DNA from 2 places in the Pseudomonas sp. FW305-96 genome. Region 1 is predicted to be linked to the other one. Evidence: predicted binding sites of a transcription regulator. Region 1 holds the regulator's gene; the other holds the start of a gene.
What was found. Region 1 encodes FliA, which starts transcription of late flagellar genes. Its sites were predicted from a motif close to CTAAAGTTTNNNNNNNNNNNGCCGNTAA; they were not measured.

Region 1 (5,580 bases):
GACAGGCGCGGCAACGGCGGCGGCTGGCGCCTCGGCCACAACCGCCTCGCCAGAGAACTTGCCCTTGCCGTGCAACTGGTCGAGCAGCGCCTCGAATTCGTGTTCGGTGATGCTCTCGTCAGCCGCCGCTGGTGCCGCGCTGGCTGCGGGCGCAGCGACGCCAGGCAATGCATCGACGGCGAAGGTGCCCTTGCCGTGCAACTGATCGAGCAGCGACTCGAACTCGTCGTCGGTGATCTCATCGCTGGCAGGGGCAACGGCCGCTGGCTCACTGGCAGCGGCATCGGGCGAGAACTGGCCTTTGCCGTGCAGCTGGTCGAGCAACGACTCGAATTCGGCGTCGGTAATCTCGTCACCACCCGCGCTGACCTGCTCACCCTGCAATTGCTCGTGAACCTGGGCTTCAGCCTTGACTGCATCAAGCGAATCGAGCAGTTGCTCGAACTCGGTGTCGGTGATGTCGGGCTCGGCAGCCGGCGCTTCGGCGACAACAGCCACCTCGACCGGGGCCGGTTCTTCGGCGCCAGCGGGCTCGGCCAGGCGCGACAGCGCCGCCAGCAGCTCACGGGTGGCCGGCGTGACGTCGGTGCGCTCGCGCACCTGGCCGAACATGCTGTTGACCGTATCGAGCGCTTCGAGCACCACGTCCATCAGTTCCGCGTCGACCCGGCGCTCACCTTTGCGCAGGATGTCGAACACGTTCTCGGCAATGTGGCAGCACTCCACCAACTCATTGAGCTGAAGGAAGCCGGCGCCCCCTTTTACAGTGTGGAAACCGCGGAAAATCGCGTTGAGCAGGTCCGCATCATCGGGCCGGCTTTCCAGCTCGACCAATTGCTCGGACAGTTGCTCGAGGATTTCGCCGGCTTCTACCAGGAAATCCTGAAGGATTTCTTCATCGGCGCCGAAGCTCATTAAACGTGCTCCTTAAAAACCCAGGCTGGACAACAGATCGTCGACATCGTCCTGGCTGGACACGACGTCTTCACGCTTATCGGCATGAATCTGCGGACCTTCACCCCGAGTCGGATGTTTTTCTTGATCTTTTTCAGCACGCAGCTGCTGGTGGTCATGTTCGATACCGGCAAAGCGGTCGACCTGGCTTGCCATCAGCACGAGCTTGAGCAGATTGCTTTCGACTTCGGTGACCAGGGTGGTCACCCGTTTGATCACCTGGCCGGTGAGATCCTGATAATCCTGGGCCAGGACAATATCGTTGATATGGCCGGCGACCTTCTGATTACCTTCGGCGCTGTGCGTCAGGAAACTGTCCACACGCTTGACCAGCTCACGGAACTCCGGCGCCGCCACTTCGCGACGCATGAAGCGCTGCCAGTCGGCGGACAGGCTCTGGGCCTCGGCGGCGAGGTCGTTGAGCACCGGGGTGCACGCCTCCGCCAGGTCCATGGTGCGGTTGGCCGCACCTTCGGTGAGACGGACCACGTAGGAGAGGCGCTCGGCGGCATCGGTAATCTGCGACACTTCCTCGGCCTGCGGCATGGCCGGGTCGATCTGGAAGTTGACGATTGCACTGTGCAGTTCGCGGGTGAGCTTGCCGACTTCCTGGTACAGCCCGCGGTCGCGGGTCTGGTTCAGTTGGTGGATCAGCTGCACCGCCTCACCGAAGCGGCCGCGCTCCAGGCTCTCGACCAGCTCCTGCGCATGCTTCTTCAGGGTTGATTCGAACTCACCCAAAGAGTTGTTGGTTGACTCCATTGCGCCCCCCAGACGTGACTCAGCCGTTGACGCGTTCGAAGATCTTTTCGATCTTTTCTTTCAGCGCCAGGGCGGTGAAAGGCTTGACCACATAGCCGTTCACGCCGGCCTGGGCAGCTTCGATGATCTGCTCGCGCTTGGCTTCCGCGGTGACCATCAGCACCGGCAGGTGCTTGAGGCGCTCGTCGGCGCGAACGGCGCGCAGCAGGTCGATACCGGTCATGCCCGGCATGTTCCAGTCGGTCACCAGAAAGTCAAAATGCTCGCTGGTGAGCATTGGCAGTGCCGTGTTGCCGTCATCAGCTTCCTTGACGTTGGTGAACCCCAGGTCACGCAACAGGTTCTTGATGATCCGCCGCATCGTCGAAAAGTCGTCAACGATGAGGATTTTCATGTCTTTGTTCAATTAGACCTCCAAGCAGTCTTAAACGCGCTCGGCGCCGAGCGCGCGCTCAATCAATTCGGCACTACAAAAAAAACGACTGCACTGAACCCGGGTTCAACGTGCCCGCCACTCCCCAAGGCGGCTGCGCAAACGCGCGGCGCACTGGCTGTGCAACTGGCTGACACGCGATTCGCTGACCCCCAGCACCTCACCGATTTCCTTGAGGTTCAGCTCTTCGTCGTAGTACAGCGCCAGGACCAGGCGTTCGCGCTCCGGCAGGTTGGCGATCGCATCGGCCAGCGCGGCCTGGAAGCGCTCGTCTTCCAGGTCACGCGCCGGCTCCAGCTGGCCGCTGGCTCCGTCCTCGTGCAGCCCTTCATGTTCGCCGTCCTGCAGCAGGTCGTCGAAACTGAACAGGCGGCTGCCCAAGGTGTCATTCAAAATCCCGTAGTAATCATCGAGACTCAATTGGAGTTCGGCAGCAACCTCGTGATCTTTAGCGTCGCGGCCAGTCTTTGCTTCGACACAGCGGATCGCGTCACTGACCATGCGCGTATTGCGGTGCACCGAACGCGGCGCCCAATCGCCCTTGCGCACCTCGTCGAGCATGGCGCCGCGAATACGGATACCGGCGTAGGTTTCGAAACTGGCACCCTTGCTGGCATCGTATTTGTTGGCCACTTCCAGCAAGCCGATCATCCCGGCCTGGATCAGATCCTCGACCTGGACGTTGGCCGGCAGGCGTGCCAGCAGGTGGTAGGCGATACGCTTGACCAACGGCGCGTAGCGCTCGATCAGCTCGTACTGCGCATCCTTGGCGGCCTTGCTGTACATCTTGAAACCGCTCGCGCTCATAGCACCGGCCCTGCACTGGTGGGCTGCACCAGGCGCTCGACAAAGAATTCCAGGTGCCCACGCGGGTTGGCAGGCAGCGGCCAGCTGTCGACCTTCTGCGCGATGGCCTTGAACGCCAGCGCGCACTTGGACCGAGGGAAGGCCTCATAGACCGCCCGCTGCTTCTGCACGGCCTTGCGCACGCATTCGTCGTAAGGCACGGCACCGACGTATTGTAGGGCGACGTCGAGGAAGCGGTCCGTGACCTTGGTCAACTTGGCGAAAAGGTTGCGGCCTTCCTGCGGGCTCTGGGCCATGTTGGCCAGCACACGGAATCGATTCATCCCGTAATCGCGGTTGAGCAGCTTGATCAGCGCATAGGCGTCGGTGATCGAGGTCGGCTCGTCGCACACCACCAGCAGCACTTCCTGGGCGGCGCGAACGAAACTGACCACCGAGTCACCGATACCCGCAGCCGTGTCGATCACCAGCACATCGAGGTTGTCGCCGATGTCGCTGAAGGCCTGGATCAGGCCGGCGTGTTGCGCGGGCGCCAGGTGCACCATGCTCTGCGTGCCGGAGGCCGCCGGGACGATGCGCACACCACCCGGCCCCTGCAACAGCACATCACGCAGCTCGCAGCGGCCTTCGATCACATCGGCGAGGGTGCGCTTGGGCGTGAGCCCCAGCAGAACGTCGACATTGGCCAGGCCCAGGTCGGCGTCCAGCAACATCACCCGGCGGCCGAGTTCGGCCAGCGCCAGGGACAGGTTCACTGAAACGTTAGTCTTGCCGACGCCACCTTTGCCACCGGTCACGGCGATCACCTGTACGGGATGCATGCTACCCATGTCTGTTCTTTACCTTGTCTCGCTTGGACCCAGGCCACATGAGGGGCTGAACATTCAAGGCCACGGTCCGGCCGGGCAACCCCATGATGTAGGTACTTTGCACAGTATTCACCCTCAACCCGCGCGCTTGCCAGGGCTGTGGTACAGATCAGCGAACATGTCGGCCATGGCCTCGTCGCTGGGCTCTTCCTGCAATTGCACACTGACGGCGCGGCTTACCAACTGGTGCTTGCGCGGTAGCTGCAGGTCGTCGGGAATGCGCGGCCCATCGGTCAGATAGGCCACCGGCAATTCATGACTGATGGCCAGGCTCAGCACTTCGCCGAGGCAGGCCGTTTCGTCGAGTTTGGTCAGGATGCACCCGGCCAGGCCGCAGCGCTTGTAGCTATGGTAGGCGGCGGTGAGCACCTGCTTCTGGCTGGTGGTCGCCAGCACCAGGTAATTCTTTGCGGCGATGCCGCGCCCGGCCAGGGTCTCGAGCTGCATGCGCAGCGCCGGGTCGCTGGCCTGCAGGCCGGCGGTGTCGATCAGCACCACACGTTTGCGCAGCAGCGGCTCCAGGGCCTGGGCCAGCGACTCGCCCGGGTCGACGTAGGTGACCGGCACATTGAGGATGCGGCCCAGCGTCTTGAGCTGTTCCTGGGCGCCAATGCGGAAGCTGTCCATGCTCACCAGCGCCAGGTTGTTCGCGCCGTACTTGAGCACATAGCGGGCGGCCAGCTTGGCCAGCGTGGTGGTCTTGCCCATGCCGGCCGGGCCGACCATGGCGATCACTCCGCCCTCCTCGATCGGTTCGATCTCGGGCACGTCGATCATCCGCGCCAGGTGCGCCAGGACCATGCGCCAGGCATGGCGTGGTTCTTCGATCCCGGCAGTGAGGTCGAGCAGTTCGCGGGCCAGGCCACCGGAAAGGCCGAGGCGCTGAAGCCGGCGCCAGAGGTTGGCCTGCTGCGGCTTGCTGCCTTGCAGCTGGCTCCAGGCGAGCGAACCGAGCTGGACTTCAAGCAGCTCGCGCAAGCCGGTCAGTTCGAAACGCATGGCATCGAACAGGCGTGGGTCAACGGGTGCCGAGGCTGGCGCGGCAACCGGCGCGGGCTCGTCGACATAAGGCTCGATCAGCGGCTCCGAGGCGGTCAGCGGCTGCCCGGCGAACAATTGCCGGTTGCCGCCTTCGACGGCATCGCCACGCCCGGTCAGTTCGGCCTGGGCGGTAACGATGCGCGACTGGGTCTTGCGCAGCTCGTCTTCGAGCTCCGCGTTGGGCACGCGCGGGGCCAGGGCGGACAGCTTGTAGTCCAGCGCAGCCGTCAGCTCGACACCGCCGGCAATGCGCCGGTTGCCGATGATGGCGGCGTCGGAGCCGAGCTCATCCCGGACCAGCTTCATGGCCTGACGCATATCGGCGGCAAAAAAACGCTTAACTTGCATAACCCACTACCTCAGCCGTTCGGGCCCACGGTGGCAACGATGGTGACTTGCTTGTTGTCAGGTATTTCCTGATACGCCAAAACATGCAAATTCGGTACAGCCAGGCGGCCGAAGCGCGACAGCATGGCGCGGATCGGGCCGGCTACCAGAAGGATGGCCGGCTGGCCCTGCATCTCCTGGCGCTGGGCTGCCTCGATCAACGAACGCTGAAGCTTTTCGGCCATGCTCGGCTCAAGAAGAACACCATCTTCCTGACCCTGCCCGGCCCTTTGAAGACTATTGAGCAAGATCTGTTCCAACCTTGGCTCCAAGGTGATCACAGGCAGCTCGGACTCAACGCCGACAATGCTTTGCACGATGGCGCGG
Region 2 (5,580 bases), on a different contig from region 1:
GTATCCCTTGGCGGTGGCGTTCTCCAATGACCACGTGGAGAGTGAGCGGCGGGTCTCGCTGACCGCCATGCTGCTGGTCACCTATGGTGTGGGCGCCTGTATCGGACCGTTGGCGGCCGGGGTGCTGATGAAGCTGCTGGGCGCGCAGATGCTCTACGCCTTCTTCGTGTTCTTCGCGTTGGTGCTGGTGTGGCGCATTCGGCCCAAGGCAGTCACTGGGCTGCACCAGGTCCAGGATGCGCCGCTGGGGCACGTGGCGATGCCAGCGGCGGGCTCGCCCTTGTCGGCGGCCCTCGACCCGCGGGTGGATGAGCAGACGGTGCAGGATGTGATGCAGGCGCCGGTGGCGGCGGAAGATACCGAGGAGGATGCCGGTGCGCCGGCGCAAGGCGAGGTGGGCAAATCGATGTCCTAGGCGGTCTGCCCGGGCCCCAATGAAAACGCCACCCGAGGGGTGGCGTTTTTCATGGGCTGGCGACGATCAATAGTCGTCCTTGTCGAACCGCCGCGCTTCACGCTGCAACTGATAGACGAAGCTCTCGATCTTGCGCTGGGCCTGGCCGTTGAGGTTGTGGAAGCGCACCCCGGCGAAGGTGGTGTTGATGCGCTCTTCGAAGTGCAGGTGGCGCAGTTCGACCAGGGTGTCGGTCAACCCCAGTGGGGTGCCGGCCTTGAAGCGCTCATAGACCTGGCCGAGTTGCAGGCGGTCCTCGACGTTGCCGTCGAAGCGCAGTTTGCAGCCGGTGGCCGAGATATCCAGCAGTTTGCCGCGCAACGCGCCATTGCCCTTGAGGTGGGTGCCGTCGAGGGTCACGTCGACCAGTTGCGACAGCTTCAGCGCGGCGCGGAAGGCATTGCGGCGCTGGTGATAGGTCACTTCCTCGGGCAGCGGGCCACGGTAGCAGCGGTGGCCGTCGATCTCGGTGATGGTCAGCGGTATGTTACTTTCCCAGGCGATGCGCACACCGTCGTGGAAGCCTTCGACGCGGAAGGGTTCGCCGCTCTCGATGTACTTCTCGCCGTCGCGAGGGATCATCTCATCCAGTGCCAGGACACCGCTTTCCCGGTCGACATGCACCACATAGCTCTGGAACCGCTGGCTGCGCTCATGGAAGCTGATGATCAGTGGGTCGTGGCTATCCAGCAGCTGGCGCAAGTTGGCCGCGATCTCCAAAGGGGTGGTCAGCACCTTTGGGGGCTGGGGAGCATCGGATTCATTGAACACGGGTTATCAATCTCCAGGCAAAACGGCACACGCAAGTTACGGCATTTTGCCAGTATGTTCCGTGCCTTGAAACAAATAATCAAACCTGGCTGATTGCCCGGGGCTTGTCCATGGGCGATGTGGCGCCACGGCTGTCATAGAGCGACGGGGAGTCGCCGCCCATGAGGATTCTGATCTGATTGGTCGTGGCGTGTTGCTGCGCCTGGATGATCCGCCCATTGGTCTCGTTGACCTGCTGGCAGTTGTCCATCAGTTGGGTCAGCACATCGAGCTGCTGCATGATGATCTCGCCATTGGGCGACAGCTCGGCGACGGCTTTCACGCCTGCACGGTCGGCGCTGAGGCCGAGCCCAGTGAGCAGGTTGTTGCGCCGCAGCCCCTGCTGCTCAAGCAGGACGATCAGGGATTGCTTGCGGGCAAGGATCTGCTCCAGCTTGGCCATATCCCGACCGTGCAGGGCCACTGCCTCCTTTTGTAGAAGGTCGAGCAGTTCCTGCGTCGGTGCTAAATCGTCTTCGATCAGTTGCAGCAGAGTGATGTCGTGCATGGCTAACTCTTGGCGTGGTGCGTCCTTGAAGTCAGCGCGCCTGGTGGTTAGCGCTGAGCTTCGAAATCAAGCAGTTTGCTAGCGACCCGGTCGGCATCGACCTTGTAGCTGCCGTCGGCGATGGCCTGTTTCAACTCGGCCACACGGGCACTGTTGACGGTGGGCTGATCGCGCAGCTTGTCGCTGATCTTCTGCAATTGCTGGGCCTCTGGGCTCAGATGTACTGTTTCTCCGCTGGCACCGGTGTGCTTGGGCGCTTCGTTGGCCTCGCCGGCTTTAGCGGCGTTGCCGGACGCGGTGTTGCCGCGAACGCCGCCCGTGACGGACGGAGAGTTATTCAAACGACTGAAGTCGATGACCATGATCAAAACCCCTGGGAATTAGGACGCATGCCTTGTTTTCGACCAAACCGAAAAAAACTTTAGGCACGAATGCAACACGGCCTGAAGCTGGCTTGCGTATCCCGATATCTGACAGAGTTTAGGGGCCGAGGTTGCACACCGCCACCCCTCTGTCGAAATCCTGACGCAGGGTAGGTTACATGGCGACCTCGACTTGCCCGGCACCGGTTACCCGGGCCTTGATCACCCGTTTGGAATTGAGGTTGCGCACGCGGATCTGCGCTTGCATCCCGCCCTTGTCGAGGGCTTCGCCCGGCATGCGCACACTCAGGTTGCCACTGCGGGCGATGATCACTACGTGGTCGCCTTTGCGCACCACTTCGGCCTGTTCCAGGTGCTGTTGGGTCAAAACCTGGTCAAGTACCGTAGGGCGCAGCAGTTTCATGCCCACGGCCTGCTCCAGCAGGGTCAGGTAGCCGGGGCCCAGGGTGCCTACATCGCGCTCGCGCAGGGCCACATCGCTTTCATCGATGATGCTTTCGCGTTTCAGTGGCCGGGTCATTACCACGACATCGCGCAGCAGGCGCACCTGGGCGGGCACGAATACGGTCCAGGGCGCGGCACCGTCGCAACGCACCCTCACTGTTACCCGGCCCAGCGGGGTCGAGCCTTCCAGTGAGGCATCCAACTGTTGGCTGCACAGCGGCATGCGCAGGCGCGGGTCAAGCTTGTTGACTTCGATCTCGTAGCGGCCCTGAGTCTGGGTGGTTGCCAGATAATCTTCGACGGTGAATTCAAGAAAGCCTTGAGTGACACCGATAAGCTGTTCAGGCAAGGTAAAAGAGTCCGCCAGCGTACGCGCGCCGGGTGCTACCAGGCACAGCACAGCCAGGGGGCCGGTCAGCAGGCGCGTCAGTCGTCGGAAAAATGTCGTTTTCGTATGCATGACGCTCAAAAAAGCAAAGCCCGTGCCGACTTGCTGCACAGGGTAATCGTTGAAGGAGTCCGGCATGGCTGGAGTGATGGATTCGGTCAACCAGCGTACACAGCTGGTGGGGCAGAATCGCCTGGAGCTGCTGTTGTTTCGCCTCAATGGCGACCAGCTCTACGGCATCAATGTTTTCAAGGTCCGGGAAGTGCTGCAGTGCCCCGACCTGACGCTGCTGCCCAAATCCCATCCGGTGGTGCGCGGCGTGGCCAACATACGCGGGGCGACGATCCCGATCCTCGACCTGTCGATGGCGACCGGTCTGCCAGGGCTGAAGGAAGAAACACGCAAGAGTTTCGTCATCATCACCGAGTACAACACCAAGACCCAGGGCTTCCTGGTGCACTCGGTCGAGCGCATCGTCAACATGAACTGGGAAGAGATCCATCCGCCACCCAAGGGTACCGGGCGCGATCACTACCTGACTGCCGTGACGCGCGTCGACAACCGCATGGTCGAGATCATCGATGTGGAGAAGGTGCTGGCCGAGGTGGCGCCATCTTCCGAGTCGGTGTCGGAAGGTGTGATCGATGCCGAGGTACAGGACAAGGCGGTGATGCTGCGGGTATTGACCGTCGATGATTCGTCGGTGGCGCGCAAGCAGGTGAGTCGATGCCTGCAGACCGTGGGGGTCGAGGTGGTGGCGCTCAACGATGGTCGCCAGGCCCTGGATTACCTGCGCAAGCTGGTGGATGAGGGCAAGCGTCCGGAGGAGGAGTTCCTCATGATGATCTCGGATATTGAAATGCCGGAAATGGACGGCTATACCCTCACGGCGGAGATCCGCAGCGATCCGCGCATGCAAAAACTGCACATCTGCCTGCATACTTCGTTGTCCGGGGTATTCAACCAGGCGATGGTCAAGAAGGTCGGTGCCGATGACTTCCTGGCCAAGTTCAGGCCGGATGACCTCGCCCAGCGCGTGGTCGATCGGATCAAGGCGAGTCATTGAAACGGCCGGGGTTCGCCCCCGGCGCTAGCGATTTAAGAAGAGGCGGCAGCATTGTCTACGGGTAATTTGGATTTCGAACAGTTCCGGGTATTCCTGGAGAAAGCCTGTGGCATCCTGCTGGGCGAGAATAAGCAGTACCTGGTCTCCAGCCGTCTCAACAAGCTGATGGAGCAACAGGGCATCAAGTCGCTGGGCGAGCTGGTGCAGCGCATCCAGACCCAGCCACGCGGTGGCTTGCGCGAGCAGGTGGTCGATGCCATGACCACCAACGAGACGCTGTGGTTTCGCGATACCTACCCGTTCGAGGTGCTCAAGAACAAGGTGATTCCGGAATTCATCAAGAACAACCCGGGCCAGCGCCTGCGCATCTGGTCGGCGGCCTGTTCATCGGGGCAGGAGCCGTACTCGCTGTCGATGGCCATCGACGAGTTCGAGCGGACCAACCTGGGTCAGTTGAAAATGGGCGCGCAGATCGTCGCCACCGACCTGTCCGGTGCCATGCTCAACAACTGCAAGACCGGTGAGTACGACAGCCTGGCCATTGCCCGTGGCCTGTCGCAGGAGCGCCTGCAGCGCTATTTCGACACCAAGGGGCCGGGGCGCTGGGCGATCAAGCCGCCGATCCGCAGTCGCGTCGAGTTCCGTTCCTACAACCTGCTCGACAGCTATGCGCCGCTGGGCAAGTTCGACATCGTGTTCTGCCGCAACGTGCTGATCTACTTCTCGGCCCAGGTCAAGAAGGACATCCTCATGCGTATTCACGCCACGCTCAAGCCCGGGGGGTATCTGTTCCTCGGGGCGTCCGAGGCGCTCAACGGGCTGCCGGACCACTACCAGATGGTGCAGTGCAGCCCGGGGATCATCTACCAGGCCAAATGAGGCTCGACAAAAAGGCCGGTATCGCGAGATACCGGCCTTTTTTCGTGCGTTCTGGCCGAATTCGGCGATACCGCTGACCTTGAGCACAGCGGTGGACGGGTCGGTGCTGGCTGCCAGCCACATGCCCAGTGCCGAGTTGTCGGCTACCCGCAGGTTGCCGTCGAGGGTGGCGTGGAGGCTCTGCAGGCTGAATGTGGTCGGCGGCTCGCTGTGGTCGCCGACGTCGAGCCAGCGTTGTTCGCCAGGCGGATGCTGTTGCTGCCGCGCCCGCCATAGGCAACCCCGTAGGCGCTGTCACCTTCGACTTCGATGTTGGCCAGGCCAAGGAGGTCGCCTGGGATCATGCTGCCTTTGCGCATGATCAACTCGACAGGGCGATTGCTGCCGGTGGCATTGATGGCGACGTTGCCCCAGATCTCGCCGTTGTTGAAGATGTTCAGGTCGCCGTTGGCCTTCTGCCAGGGCGGCACGCCAGGGCCATCATGGGTGGTGTTGCCAATGCGGATGGCAGTGTCGGCCGCTACGATCCTGCCACTGTTGTCGATGTAGCGCCCCAGGCTGTCGAAGATGCTCGCGCCATCCAGCACGATGCCTTGCGCGCCTTGGTCGCCGGCGAAGATCTGTCCTTGGTTGTCGATGCCGGCCAGC

Region 2: the regulator FliA is predicted to act here: its motif matches at 2,170-2,197, upstream of flgM (flagellar biosynthesis anti-sigma factor FlgM).

Annotation. Positions count from the first base shown of each region.
Region 1 covers NZ_JBYSYW010000045.1:2,119-7,698, reverse strand. The annotation lists gene AC3WL2_RS24045 (chemotaxis protein CheA) at 1-915, opposite strand, end outside; gene AC3WL2_RS24040 (protein phosphatase CheZ) at 928-1,716, opposite strand; gene AC3WL2_RS24035 (chemotaxis response regulator CheY) at 1,736-2,110, opposite strand; gene fliA (RNA polymerase sigma factor FliA) at 2,216-2,956, opposite strand; gene fleN (flagellar synthesis regulator FleN) at 2,953-3,786, opposite strand; gene flhF (flagellar biosynthesis GTPase FlhF) at 3,901-5,214, opposite strand; gene flhA (flagellar biosynthesis protein FlhA) at 5,226-5,580, opposite strand, start outside.
Region 2 covers NZ_JBYSYW010000020.1:54,398-59,977, forward strand. The annotation lists gene AC3WL2_RS16175 (MFS transporter) at 1-415, shown strand, start outside; gene AC3WL2_RS16180 (flagellar brake protein) at 482-1,225, opposite strand; gene AC3WL2_RS16185 (flagella synthesis protein FlgN) at 1,305-1,772, opposite strand; gene flgM (flagellar biosynthesis anti-sigma factor FlgM) at 1,820-2,134, opposite strand; gene flgA (flagellar basal body P-ring formation chaperone FlgA) at 2,310-3,059, opposite strand; gene AC3WL2_RS16200 (chemotaxis protein CheV) at 3,124-4,053, shown strand; gene cheR (protein-glutamate O-methyltransferase CheR) at 4,105-4,932, shown strand; gene AC3WL2_RS16210 (hypothetical protein) at 5,076-5,580, opposite strand, start outside.